DNA from 3 places in the Pseudomonas kulmbachensis genome. Region 1 is predicted to be linked to each of the others. Evidence: riboswitches for the same ligand, from Rfam matches in the RefSeq annotation. Region 1 holds a riboswitch; each other region holds the start of a gene.
The links. A riboswitch is a leader RNA that binds a small molecule or an ion and turns the genes downstream of it on or off. The one in region 1 is predicted to bind cobalamin.

Region 1 (3,243 bases):
CGGTCATGGCGCCTTCACGGCGCATGGCGCGAACAACGCGGCAATGGCCTGAGGATTGGACGGGAAGTAAAAGTGCACATAAGAGGCGGTCATCCGCCCTTCGCGATATACCGCTTCAGCGCCACGCCCGCCGTTAGGGCTCAGGCCGCGGGCAATGGGCTCAAGCTCGGTACTGGTCAGCGAGTGATGATAGGTGTGACCGCGCAGCAACCCTTCGGGCATGTCCACGGCTTGCAACGCCAGCGCAGCCAGACGCTTTTGCATCGTCGCCTCCCCAGCCAGCAAACCCACCAGTTCAGCACGCTGCCCCTCAACATCGGTCAAGGCATCGAGCAGGTAAAGCATGCCGCCGCATTCGGCGAGCAGCGGCTTGCCCGCAACGTGATGGGCACGAATCGCCTCCAGCATCGGCGTATTGCGCGACAGCTCAAGGTGATGCAACTCGGGATAACCGCCCGGCAAATACAGGCTGTCAGCCTCGGGCAAGCGGACATCGCGAATTGGCGAGAAAAACACCAGCTCAGCGCCCATCGCCCGCAACAGATCCAGGCTCGCACCATAGGTGAAGGCAAACGCTTCGTCACGGGCCACGGCAATCCGCACCCCGGCCAGCAACGGCTCGACCGCAACCGGTTCAGGCGCCTTAAACTCGACCGCGGGCGGCAGCGCTACCTCACAGGTACTGGCCAAGGCATTCGCCGCCGCGTCGAGGCGTACATCCAGATCGTTCAGCTCACTGGCCTGGACCAACCCCAGGTGACGGCTCGGCAGCTCGATCCCGGTCTCGCGGGACAGCGCGCCGTACCAACGCAAGCCTTCGGTCAGGCTGCCTTCGAGCAACTGCGCGTGGCGCACCGTGCCGACCCGATTGGCCAGCACACCGGCAAACGGCAGATCCGGCTGATAGCGCGCCAGGCCCAAGGCCAGTGCACCAAAGGTCTGGGCCATCGCGGTACCATCGATCACCGCCAAGACTGGCACACCAAAATGCCGCGCCAGATCGGCGCTGGACGGTGTGCCGTCGAACAGCCCCATAACACCTTCGATAAGGATCAGGTCCGCATCTGCAGCAGCCTCCCACAGCAGACGGCGGCTTTCATCGGCGCCCACCATCCACAAATCCACCTGATACACCGGCGCACCGCTGGCGCGCTCAAGAATCATCGGGTCGAGAAAGTCCGGGCCACATTTGAACACCCGCACCTTGCGCCCCTGATTGCGATGCAACCGGGCCAGGGCGGCGGTAACGGTGGTCTTGCCCTGACCGGAAGCCGGTGCGGCGATCAACACCGCCGGGCAATGACGTGACGCTCTCATACTTCAACACTCACAATTCGATGCCTTTCTGGGCTTTGATCCCGGCCTGGAAGGCGTGTTTCACCACACCCATTTCGGTCACGGTATCGGCCAGATCAATCAGTTCAGGTTTGGCGCCGCGCCCGGTGACCAGCACATGCTGCATCGGCGGACGGGCTTGCAGGTCGGCGAGTACCTGCTCAAGGTCGAGGTAGCCGTGCTTGAGCGCGATATTCAGCTCATCCAGCACCACCAGCCCGATGGACGGGTCACGCAGCATCTCGCGGGACACTTCCCACGCGGCTTCAGCGGCGGCGATATCACGCTGACGATCCTGGGTTTCCCAGGTAAAGCCTTCGCCCATGACGTGATAACGCACCTGCTCGGGGAAGCGGCGGAAGAAGATCTCTTCGCCGGTGCTGTTGCGACCCTTGATGAACTGCACCACACCGCACTGCATGCCGTGGCCCATGGCCCGGGCCAACATGCCAAAAGCGGAACTGCTTTTACCTTTGCCGTTGCCGGTCAATACCAGCAGCAGCCCGCACTCATTGGGCGAGCTGGCAATGCGCTCGTCCATAACGGCTTTTTTGCGCAGCATGCGCGCCTGATGACGTTCGTCGCGTTCGGGGGATTCGTTCATGGCAGCTCTCCGTTGGGGCTCAATGATGCAAACGGGAGGCGGGGGACAATAAACAACACACCATCGCCCGCCGCGAGGATGCTGGATGGATCAGGCCGGTCTCCGGGCTCACAAGCGGTTCCATCCCGAAGGACAACCCCTGACCACGCGCCTTCCCGTGCGAAAACACAGTGGCACTCAGCGTGGTTTTGACTCATTTACCGTTGCGGGGGCAGCGCCGGGATCATGGCGGTTGTGTGGGTCAAACACGCCCTCACCGGCTTCCCTGTTTCACTCTATCGATCCGGGACCATAGAGCACCTGAAACAAGCCGCGAAGGTTAGAGGGTTGGGGGTGGAGCGTCAATTAAAGGTGGCACCAAAACGCTTTATACAAGGCTCTGACCTGAACCTTTAAGCGGCTACGCTTCTCTATGACTTACAAGACCAAAACCTCATGGAGATACACATGTTCAAGCGCCAGCACGCTATTGTCATCGTACTTGCGACGGGGTTGGCTGCCTGCGGCGAGAATTCGACCCTGCAAGTGAGTGATGGCACGGGACCTACGCCGAAACTGCCCGAACCGAACAAGACACTCATCCCGACCGTCAATATCGCCCCGGCGATCGGCTGGCCTGACGGTGCCACGCCAATTGCCGCCCAAGGCCTGCAAGTAACAGCCTTTGCCGAAAACCTTGACCACCCGCGCTGGCTCTACGTATTACCCAACGGCGACGTACTGGTGGCAGAAACCAATTCACCGCCCAAACCGGATGACAGCAAGGGCATCAAGGGCTGGATCGCGGACAAGGTGATGGCCCGCGCCGGGGCCGGAGTGCCAAGCGCGAATCGGATTACCTTGTTGCGCGATGCTGACCACGACGGCGTAGCCGAAACCCGTACGGTTTTTATCGAGAATCTGAACTCGCCCTTTGGCATGACGCTGGTGGGCAATGATCTGTATGTCGCCGACGCCGACAAGCTGTTGCGCTTCCCTTATCAGGCAGGCGAAAACAGCATCAGCGCCCCACCCACCAAAGTCGTCGACCTGCCGGGCGGGCCGTTGAATCACCACTGGACCAAAAACGTCATCGCCAGCCCCGACGGCTCCAAGCTGTATGTCAGTGTCGGCTCCAACAGCAACGTCGGCGAGAACGGCATGGATAAGGAGCAAGGTCGCGCCGCAATCTGGGAAGTTGATCGCGCCACCGGCAATCACCGGATTTTCGCTTCAGGCCTGCGCAACCCCAACGGGATGGACTGGGAGCCCAAAACCGGAAAACTCTGGACTGCCGTCAACGAACGCGACGAAATCGGCAGCGA
Region 2 (3,243 bases), 1.2 Mb from region 1:
ATTTGGATGAAGTCGTCGTATTCCTTGCGAATGACATCGCTCAGGCGCTTACCTAGACCGGCCTGTACCGCCGAGCGGTAGTCACCGTCCTGACGGCGCATATCGACCATCGATTGCGCATAGGTATTCCACTCCTCTTGCAGCGCTTCCAGGCGCTTGAGGCGGTCGACCTGTTGCGGGTTATCGCTGACCAATTCCTGCAAACTCTTCAATTGCACATTGATCTGCGGTTTGGCCACGGCATAGGGGTCGAGAAAATGTTCATCGCCGGTGATCAGAAAGCCGCGCATGCCGGTCTCCAAATCGACCGTCAGGCGCACGGCTTCGTTGGCATTACTGATAACCCGGTCACTGTGTTCAACCCACCTGATCACTGACAACAAATAGCTGACCATAACCACAAACAGTGCGGCACTAAGCACACCGACGGCTAAGGGCAAGCCAACGTTGCGACTCAAGAGCTTACGAAAGCTGCGCTCATCAATTGATGCGGGTGAGTTCATTCTTCAGGCCCGTGTACTGTCATAAAAAACTGGAGTTTGCCGGATTACCGAGCAATAGTTCTATTTTCTTACCTTTAAGAGCACTTTTACGCACAAACAAACACACTCAAATGCGGGTGAAGGCTATTCTTGCTGCCTGTGAGACCCGCGCTTAAATTTTTATCGAGATCATGATTATGTCCGCTACACCCTCCACCATCCTTGTGGTCGAAGACGACGCCATTGTTAGGATGCTCATCGTAGACGTGCTGCAAGAACTGGAGTTCAGTGTGCTTGAAGCCGATGGCAGCGAGCGCGCCATGGAACTGCTGGCAGACCAGGCCCAGCACATCGACTTGCTGATGACCGATGTCGGATTGCCGGGCATGGACGGCCGGGCGCTGGCAGACAAAGCCCGCGAGTTGCGCCAACGGCTGCCCATCCTGTTTGCCAGCGGCTACGCCGAAACCCTTGAGATTGCAGAAGGCATGGCGGTGATTGGCAAGCCCTTCTCGATTGATCAATTGCGCGACAAGGTCAAAAGCATGCTGGCAACTGCATGAATTCATAACTGTGGGAGCGAGCCTGCTCGCGAAGCGCTTGAGGCCTTCGCGAGCAGGCTCGCTCCCACAGGACTTGTGCATACCCACATCCCTGTGGTTTCCTACACATCTTGTATCAGGTGCCCTTCACAGGGTGAAACGGGAAACCGGTGCGTCAGGCGTTTTGCTCTGACAAGTCCGGCGCTGCCCCCGCAACGGTAAGCGAGAGAAACATCAGATCCACTGTGCTCGATGCATGGGAAGGAGATGTTTGCAGGCTCAACAGTTGAGCCCCTCGCAAGCCCGGAGACCGGCCTGGTTAATATGAATAACAAACCCGCGGTGGGCGGGCGCTGTTAAACCCTGCGAGCTTCGTTCGCGGGGTTTTCTTGCGCTTTGCTGCCCGTCGTCCGACCAGAGGCAAGCGCCATGTCTATCAGCACCAGCCGTACCCATTCCGCCGCTACTACCGCTACCCAAAGCCAACGCATTGTGGCCGCTGTCGGCGCTGCCGTGCTGGGCGCTTTTCTCGTGTACTTTGCCGGGTTCTCGCATATCGATGCGGTCCACAACGCGGCCCATGACACCCGTCACAGCTCCGCCTTCCCGTGCCATTGAGAGTGCCTGCCATGATTAAGCGTATCGCTCAAACCGCAGGCTTCACCGGTCTGCTGGCCGCTCTACTGCTGACTTTGCTGCAAAGTTTTTGGGTCGCCCCGTTGATTCTGCAAGCGGAAACCTACGAGAAACCGGCCGCCACCGAAGCACACGAGCATGCAGATATGGCCATGCCTGCCCACGAACATGATGCCGAGGCCTGGGAGCCGGAGGACGGCTGGCAGCGCGTGCTGTCCAACACTGGCGGCAATCTGGTAGTTGCTGTTGGTTTCGCCCTGATGCTGGCGGGCCTGTACACCTTGCGCGCGCCAACTCGCACATCCCAGGGTTTGCTCTGGGGCCTTGCCGGTTATGCGGTGTTCTGTCTGGCGCCAACCTTGGGCTTGCCGCCCGAGTTGCCGGGCACCGCCGCGGCTGATCTGCTGCAAAGGCAAATCTGGTGGGTCAGCACTGCAGCCTCAACCGCCGTCGCAATCGCACTGCTGGTATTCGGTAAGCACTGGGCACTGAAAGTGCTGGGCGTAGCCATTCTGGTGGTTCCCCATCTCTTTGGCGCACCGCAGCCACTGGTGCACTCCAGCCTGGCGCCCGCAGAGCTGGAGTCGCAGTTCAAAATTGCCTCGCAACTGACCAACTTTGCCTTTTGGCTGGCTCTGGGTGTAATCAGCGCCTGGCTGTTCCGCCGCAAGTCTGCTGGTCAGTACTCGGCGTGACAGTACACAGCACCGCGCCAATCCTGGTGATTGGCCTGGGCTGTCGTCAGGGTTGCAGTACACAAGAACTGTTGACGCTGATCGAACAGTCACTGGGCCGGGCCGGGATCGCACTGAGCGCAGTCAGCGCCTTGGCCAGTATCGATCGCAAACGCCTGGAACCTGGTTTGCTGCAACTGGCCGCGCAACTCAACCTCGGTTTCGAGGTGTTCAGCGCGCAACAACTTGCACCGTACGCGCCAGAACTGAGCCATCGCTCGTCCCTTGCGTTCGAACAAACCGGATGTTTCGGCATTGCCGAAAGTGCCGCACTGGCCCTGGCCGAACAACTCGGCGGTGCAGCGGCAAGCCTTCTGATAACACGACAAAAATCGCCGGGGGCAACCTTTGCGTTGGCCTCTATCGAGCAAAACCCGCGATAATCCCCCGCCTCACTATGAGCGTTGTTCAAGAACAGCTCTATCACGACCCTTTCAAGAGACTGCCATGACTGTTTATTTCATCGGCGCCGGGCCCGGCGATCCAGAGCTGATTACCGTCAAAGGCCAGCGCCTGATTCGCAGCTGCCCGGTGATCATTTACGCAGGCTCACTGGTCCCCGAAGCGGTGTTGCAAGGCCATCAGGCCGAGCAGGTGATCAACAGCGCCGAGCTGCACCTTGAGCAAATCATCACGCTGATCAAGGCGGCCGACGCCAAAGGCCAGGATGTGGCCCGCGTCCACTCCGGCGATCCGAGCCTGTACGGGGCGATTGGCGAACAGATCCGCTGCTTGCGCGAGCTCAATATCGCCTTTGAAATCATTCCTGGGGTGACGGCCACTGCGGCTTGCGCAGCCATTTTGGGTGCAGAATTGACCCTGCCCGATATTTCACAAACCGTGATTCTG
Region 3 (3,243 bases), 1.3 Mb from region 1:
TTAGGTGGGGTATAAGCACCGTAGACATGCAGTTGTGCTGTCGGCAGTTGCTGGCGGATCAGGGGCCAGATATGAGTCTTCATCCATAGCACCGCGTCCCAGTTCGGCGCATGACGAAAGTTGCCGATGCTCAGGAAGTGCTGGCGCTGTTCATAGGGCACGAACTCGGCGGGCACGCTGTCGACCATCAGCGGGCACCAGTGCAGCAGGGCCTTGGGTACATGGAACTGCTCGACCAGCAGGTCGATCTCGTATTCGGAAATCATCAGGTTCAGGTCGCTGCGATAGATCGCGGCGATTTCCCGTTGTGCCAGATCAGCGTCTGCCATCTGTTCGAAAGTTTCGCGTTGCGCAGGGGCGAACAGGCTGCTGAAGTCGTCCTGTTCGGTGTTTTGCTTGAGGCGCGCCTTGAGCTGTTGCTGACGGGCGTCACGCAGGCTTTGCAGGTCGGAGGTTTCCAGCACGCGCAAGGCCTGCGGGCAATGCTTCTCGACACGCCAGCCAAACTGCTCCTCCATCATGAATCGGTCGAACAGCACGATATCCGGGGCCAGTTCAGTGATAAAGGCATCAAAGCTGCTGTTATTGAGTTCGATGGTCACTTCATCGATGCCCAGCACAGCCAGGTCGGCCTTGTGCTCGCCGATACCGGCCGGGCTGCTGAAGGTGATCTGCCAGCCTTGCTGCAAAAAGCTCTCGATGATTTGCATCATGTGCCCGCCTGCCGCCGAAGAGCGCGGTTCAGGCCACACGTAACCAATAATCAGGACGTGGGTCGGTTTAGAGGCGGGCATGGGCAGATCCTTGAAGCGTGGCGGCTGAAAAAAGGCGGCAATTAAACCACAACTCATGAGCCAGCACCGTAGCCGCAGCCTCGCTCCTCAGCGACAGAGATACTTCAATTGTGGGAGTGAGCCTGCTCGCGAAGAGCATTCGCGAACAGGCTCACTCCCATAAGGGGCTTGACCCGCAATAGAGTATCTACAGCGTGTTGACCTGTTACAAAGCACTGCGTAGCCTTGCGGGTTCGAGGTTCTTCGCCACGCGAAGCTAAGAAGGGAACGCGGTATGCCGCGGCTGCCCCCGCAACTGTAAACGGTCATTGACCCTGCAATGCCACTGCCTCACAGGCGGGAAGGCGCAGGGTTGTGCATCATCAGCTTGATGCACAGCCGTAAGCCAGGAGACCTGCCTCGTGACAGATTCTTACTTCAACCGGGCGGGGTGATCCGGTGGCGAAGACTGACCGCGCTCTGCCTGCGGTCGTCGTCCCGTATGCCCGCCGCTTTGCCAAAGGGCATCCGATGAAAACACTGGCCAAAACCCCTGTCACGATCGTTACCGGCTTTCTCGGTTCGGGCAAAACCACGTTGCTCCGTCATATGCTCGATAACGCTCAGGGCCGCCGCATCGCCGTGATCGTTAATGAGTTCGGTGAGCTGGGCATCGACGGCGAAATCCTCAAGCAGTGCAGCATCGGTTGCACCGAAGAAGAAGCCAACGGTCGTGTTTATGAACTGGCTAACGGCTGCCTGTGCTGCACCGTGCAGGAAGAATTCTTCCCGGTGATGCGCGAGCTGGTGGCGCGTCGTGGCGATATCGACCATATCCTGATCGAAACCTCGGGCCTGGCCCTGCCCAAACCACTGGTTCAGGCCTTCCAGTGGCCGGAAATCCGCAGCGCCTGCACCGTTGATGCGGTGATTACCGTGGTCGACAGCCCGGCTGTGGCCGCTGGCACTTTTGCGGCGTTCCCGGATCAGGTGGATGCCCAACGCAAACTTGATCCGAACCTGGATCACGAGTCGCCGCTGCACGAACTGTTTGCTGACCAACTGGCCAGCGCCGACCTGGTTATCCTCAACAAGGCTGATCTGATCAGCCCTGAAGACCTGGCAAAAGTACGTGCCGAAGTTTTTGAAGAACTGCCGCCTGCGGTCAAGATCATCGAAGCCAGCAGCGGCCGCTTGCCACTGGACGTATTGCTGGGCTTGGGCGCAGGTTCGGAAGATCATATCGATGGCCGCCACAGCCACCACGACCATCACCACGACGGCGATGACGACCACGATGATCACGACCATGATGCCTTCGACTCGATTTCCATCGAGCTGCCACAGGGCGAAGAACGCGTATTGATGGAAGCCCTGACCCAACTGGTGGTCAAGCACGGGATTCTGCGGATCAAAGGCTTTGCCGCAATCCCGGGCAAGCCGATGCGTTTGCTGATCCAGGGGGTGGGCACACGCTTTGACAAGCACTTCGACCGCGCCTGGGGCAGCGATGAAGCGCGCACCACCAAACTGGTACTGATCGGCCAGGATCTGGACGCGGCACTGCTTGAATCCACCTTGCGTACAGCGTTGAGCGTATAAGCCATGCATTTGCTCAGGACCCAGCCCGGTGGCTTTGTATCGGACGACAATATTGCCGATTTAGGCCAGACCCCCGCCGAGTTGGTGATCCTGTGCAGTGGTGATTCAAGCCTGGCACTGCTGGCCGAAGCGGCGCAGCAGTTGCCTGAAGATTATCCAAGCCTGCGTCTGGCCAACCCGATGCAGGTGCAAAACCATGGTTCAGTCGATTTATATTTCGATGAGGTGCTGCAGCACGCCAAGGTGATTTTGCTGTCGTTACACGGCGGTATTGGCTATTGGCGCTACGGTATCGAGCGTCTGGTGCAATTGGCCGAGCGCGGCGTGACCCTGATTCTGGTGCCCGGCGACGACCGCCCCGACCCGGAACTCAGCGCACTGAGCACCGTGCCCGTTGAACAGGGCGAGCGGCTCTGGCATTTTTTGCGTCAGGGCGGGCGGCATAACGCCTTGCAACTCTATCGTTGCCTGGCCAGTCAGTGGCTGGGCCGCGATTATGAGTGGGACGAGCCGCAAACCTTGCCGCGCACCGCGATTTATCATCCGCAGCACTCCAGCGCCGAGCTCAAGAACTGGCAGGCCGACTGGCAAACTGGGCAACCGGTGGCGGCGCTGTTGTTCTATCGCTCACACCTGCAGGCTGCCAACACCGCATTCGTCGATGTGTTTTGCCAGCGGCTGCAGGCCGCCGGGCTGAATCCGTTGCCGATTGCCGTGGCCAGTCTCAAGGAGCCGGGGTGCCTGGCGGTGGTGCAGGACTTGTTGGATGACGTCGAGGCCGGGGTCATTCTCAACACCACAGGCTTTGCCCAATCGAGCCCAGAAGCCCCGCACCTGCGTCCGTTTCGGCGCAATATTCCGGTGATTC

Region 2: it holds a riboswitch for cobalamin, as region 1 does, so the genes downstream of both, U5A05_RS11455 (CbtB domain-containing protein) here and cobO (cob(I)yrinic acid a,c-diamide adenosyltransferase) in region 1, are expected to answer to the same signal.
Region 3: it holds a riboswitch for cobalamin, as region 1 does, so the genes downstream of both, cobW (cobalamin biosynthesis protein CobW) here and cobO (cob(I)yrinic acid a,c-diamide adenosyltransferase) in region 1, are expected to answer to the same signal.

Annotation. Positions count from the first base shown of each region.
Region 1 is NZ_OY817088.1:1,343,140-1,346,382, reverse strand. It holds gene bluB (5,6-dimethylbenzimidazole synthase) at 1-7, opposite strand, end outside; gene U5A05_RS06270 (cobyrinic acid a,c-diamide synthase CobB) at 4-1,317, opposite strand; gene cobO (cob(I)yrinic acid a,c-diamide adenosyltransferase) at 1,328-1,939, opposite strand; cobalamin riboswitch at 2,016-2,258, opposite strand; gene U5A05_RS06260 (PQQ-dependent sugar dehydrogenase) at 2,387-3,243, shown strand, end outside.
Region 2 is NZ_OY817088.1:2,511,582-2,514,824, reverse strand. It holds gene U5A05_RS11465 (response regulator) at 1-503, opposite strand, end outside; gene U5A05_RS11460 (response regulator) at 680-1,045, shown strand; cobalamin riboswitch at 1,146-1,357, shown strand; gene U5A05_RS11455 (CbtB domain-containing protein) at 1,454-1,642, shown strand; gene U5A05_RS11450 (CbtA family protein) at 1,654-2,355, shown strand; gene U5A05_RS11445 (cobalamin biosynthesis protein) at 2,352-2,777, shown strand; gene cobM (precorrin-4 C(11)-methyltransferase) at 2,842-3,243, shown strand, end outside.
Region 3 is NZ_OY817088.1:2,619,428-2,622,670, forward strand. It holds gene U5A05_RS11865 (glycosyltransferase) at 1-794, opposite strand, end outside; cobalamin riboswitch at 1,014-1,210, shown strand; gene cobW (cobalamin biosynthesis protein CobW) at 1,305-2,375, shown strand; gene cobN (cobaltochelatase subunit CobN) at 2,379-3,243, shown strand, end outside.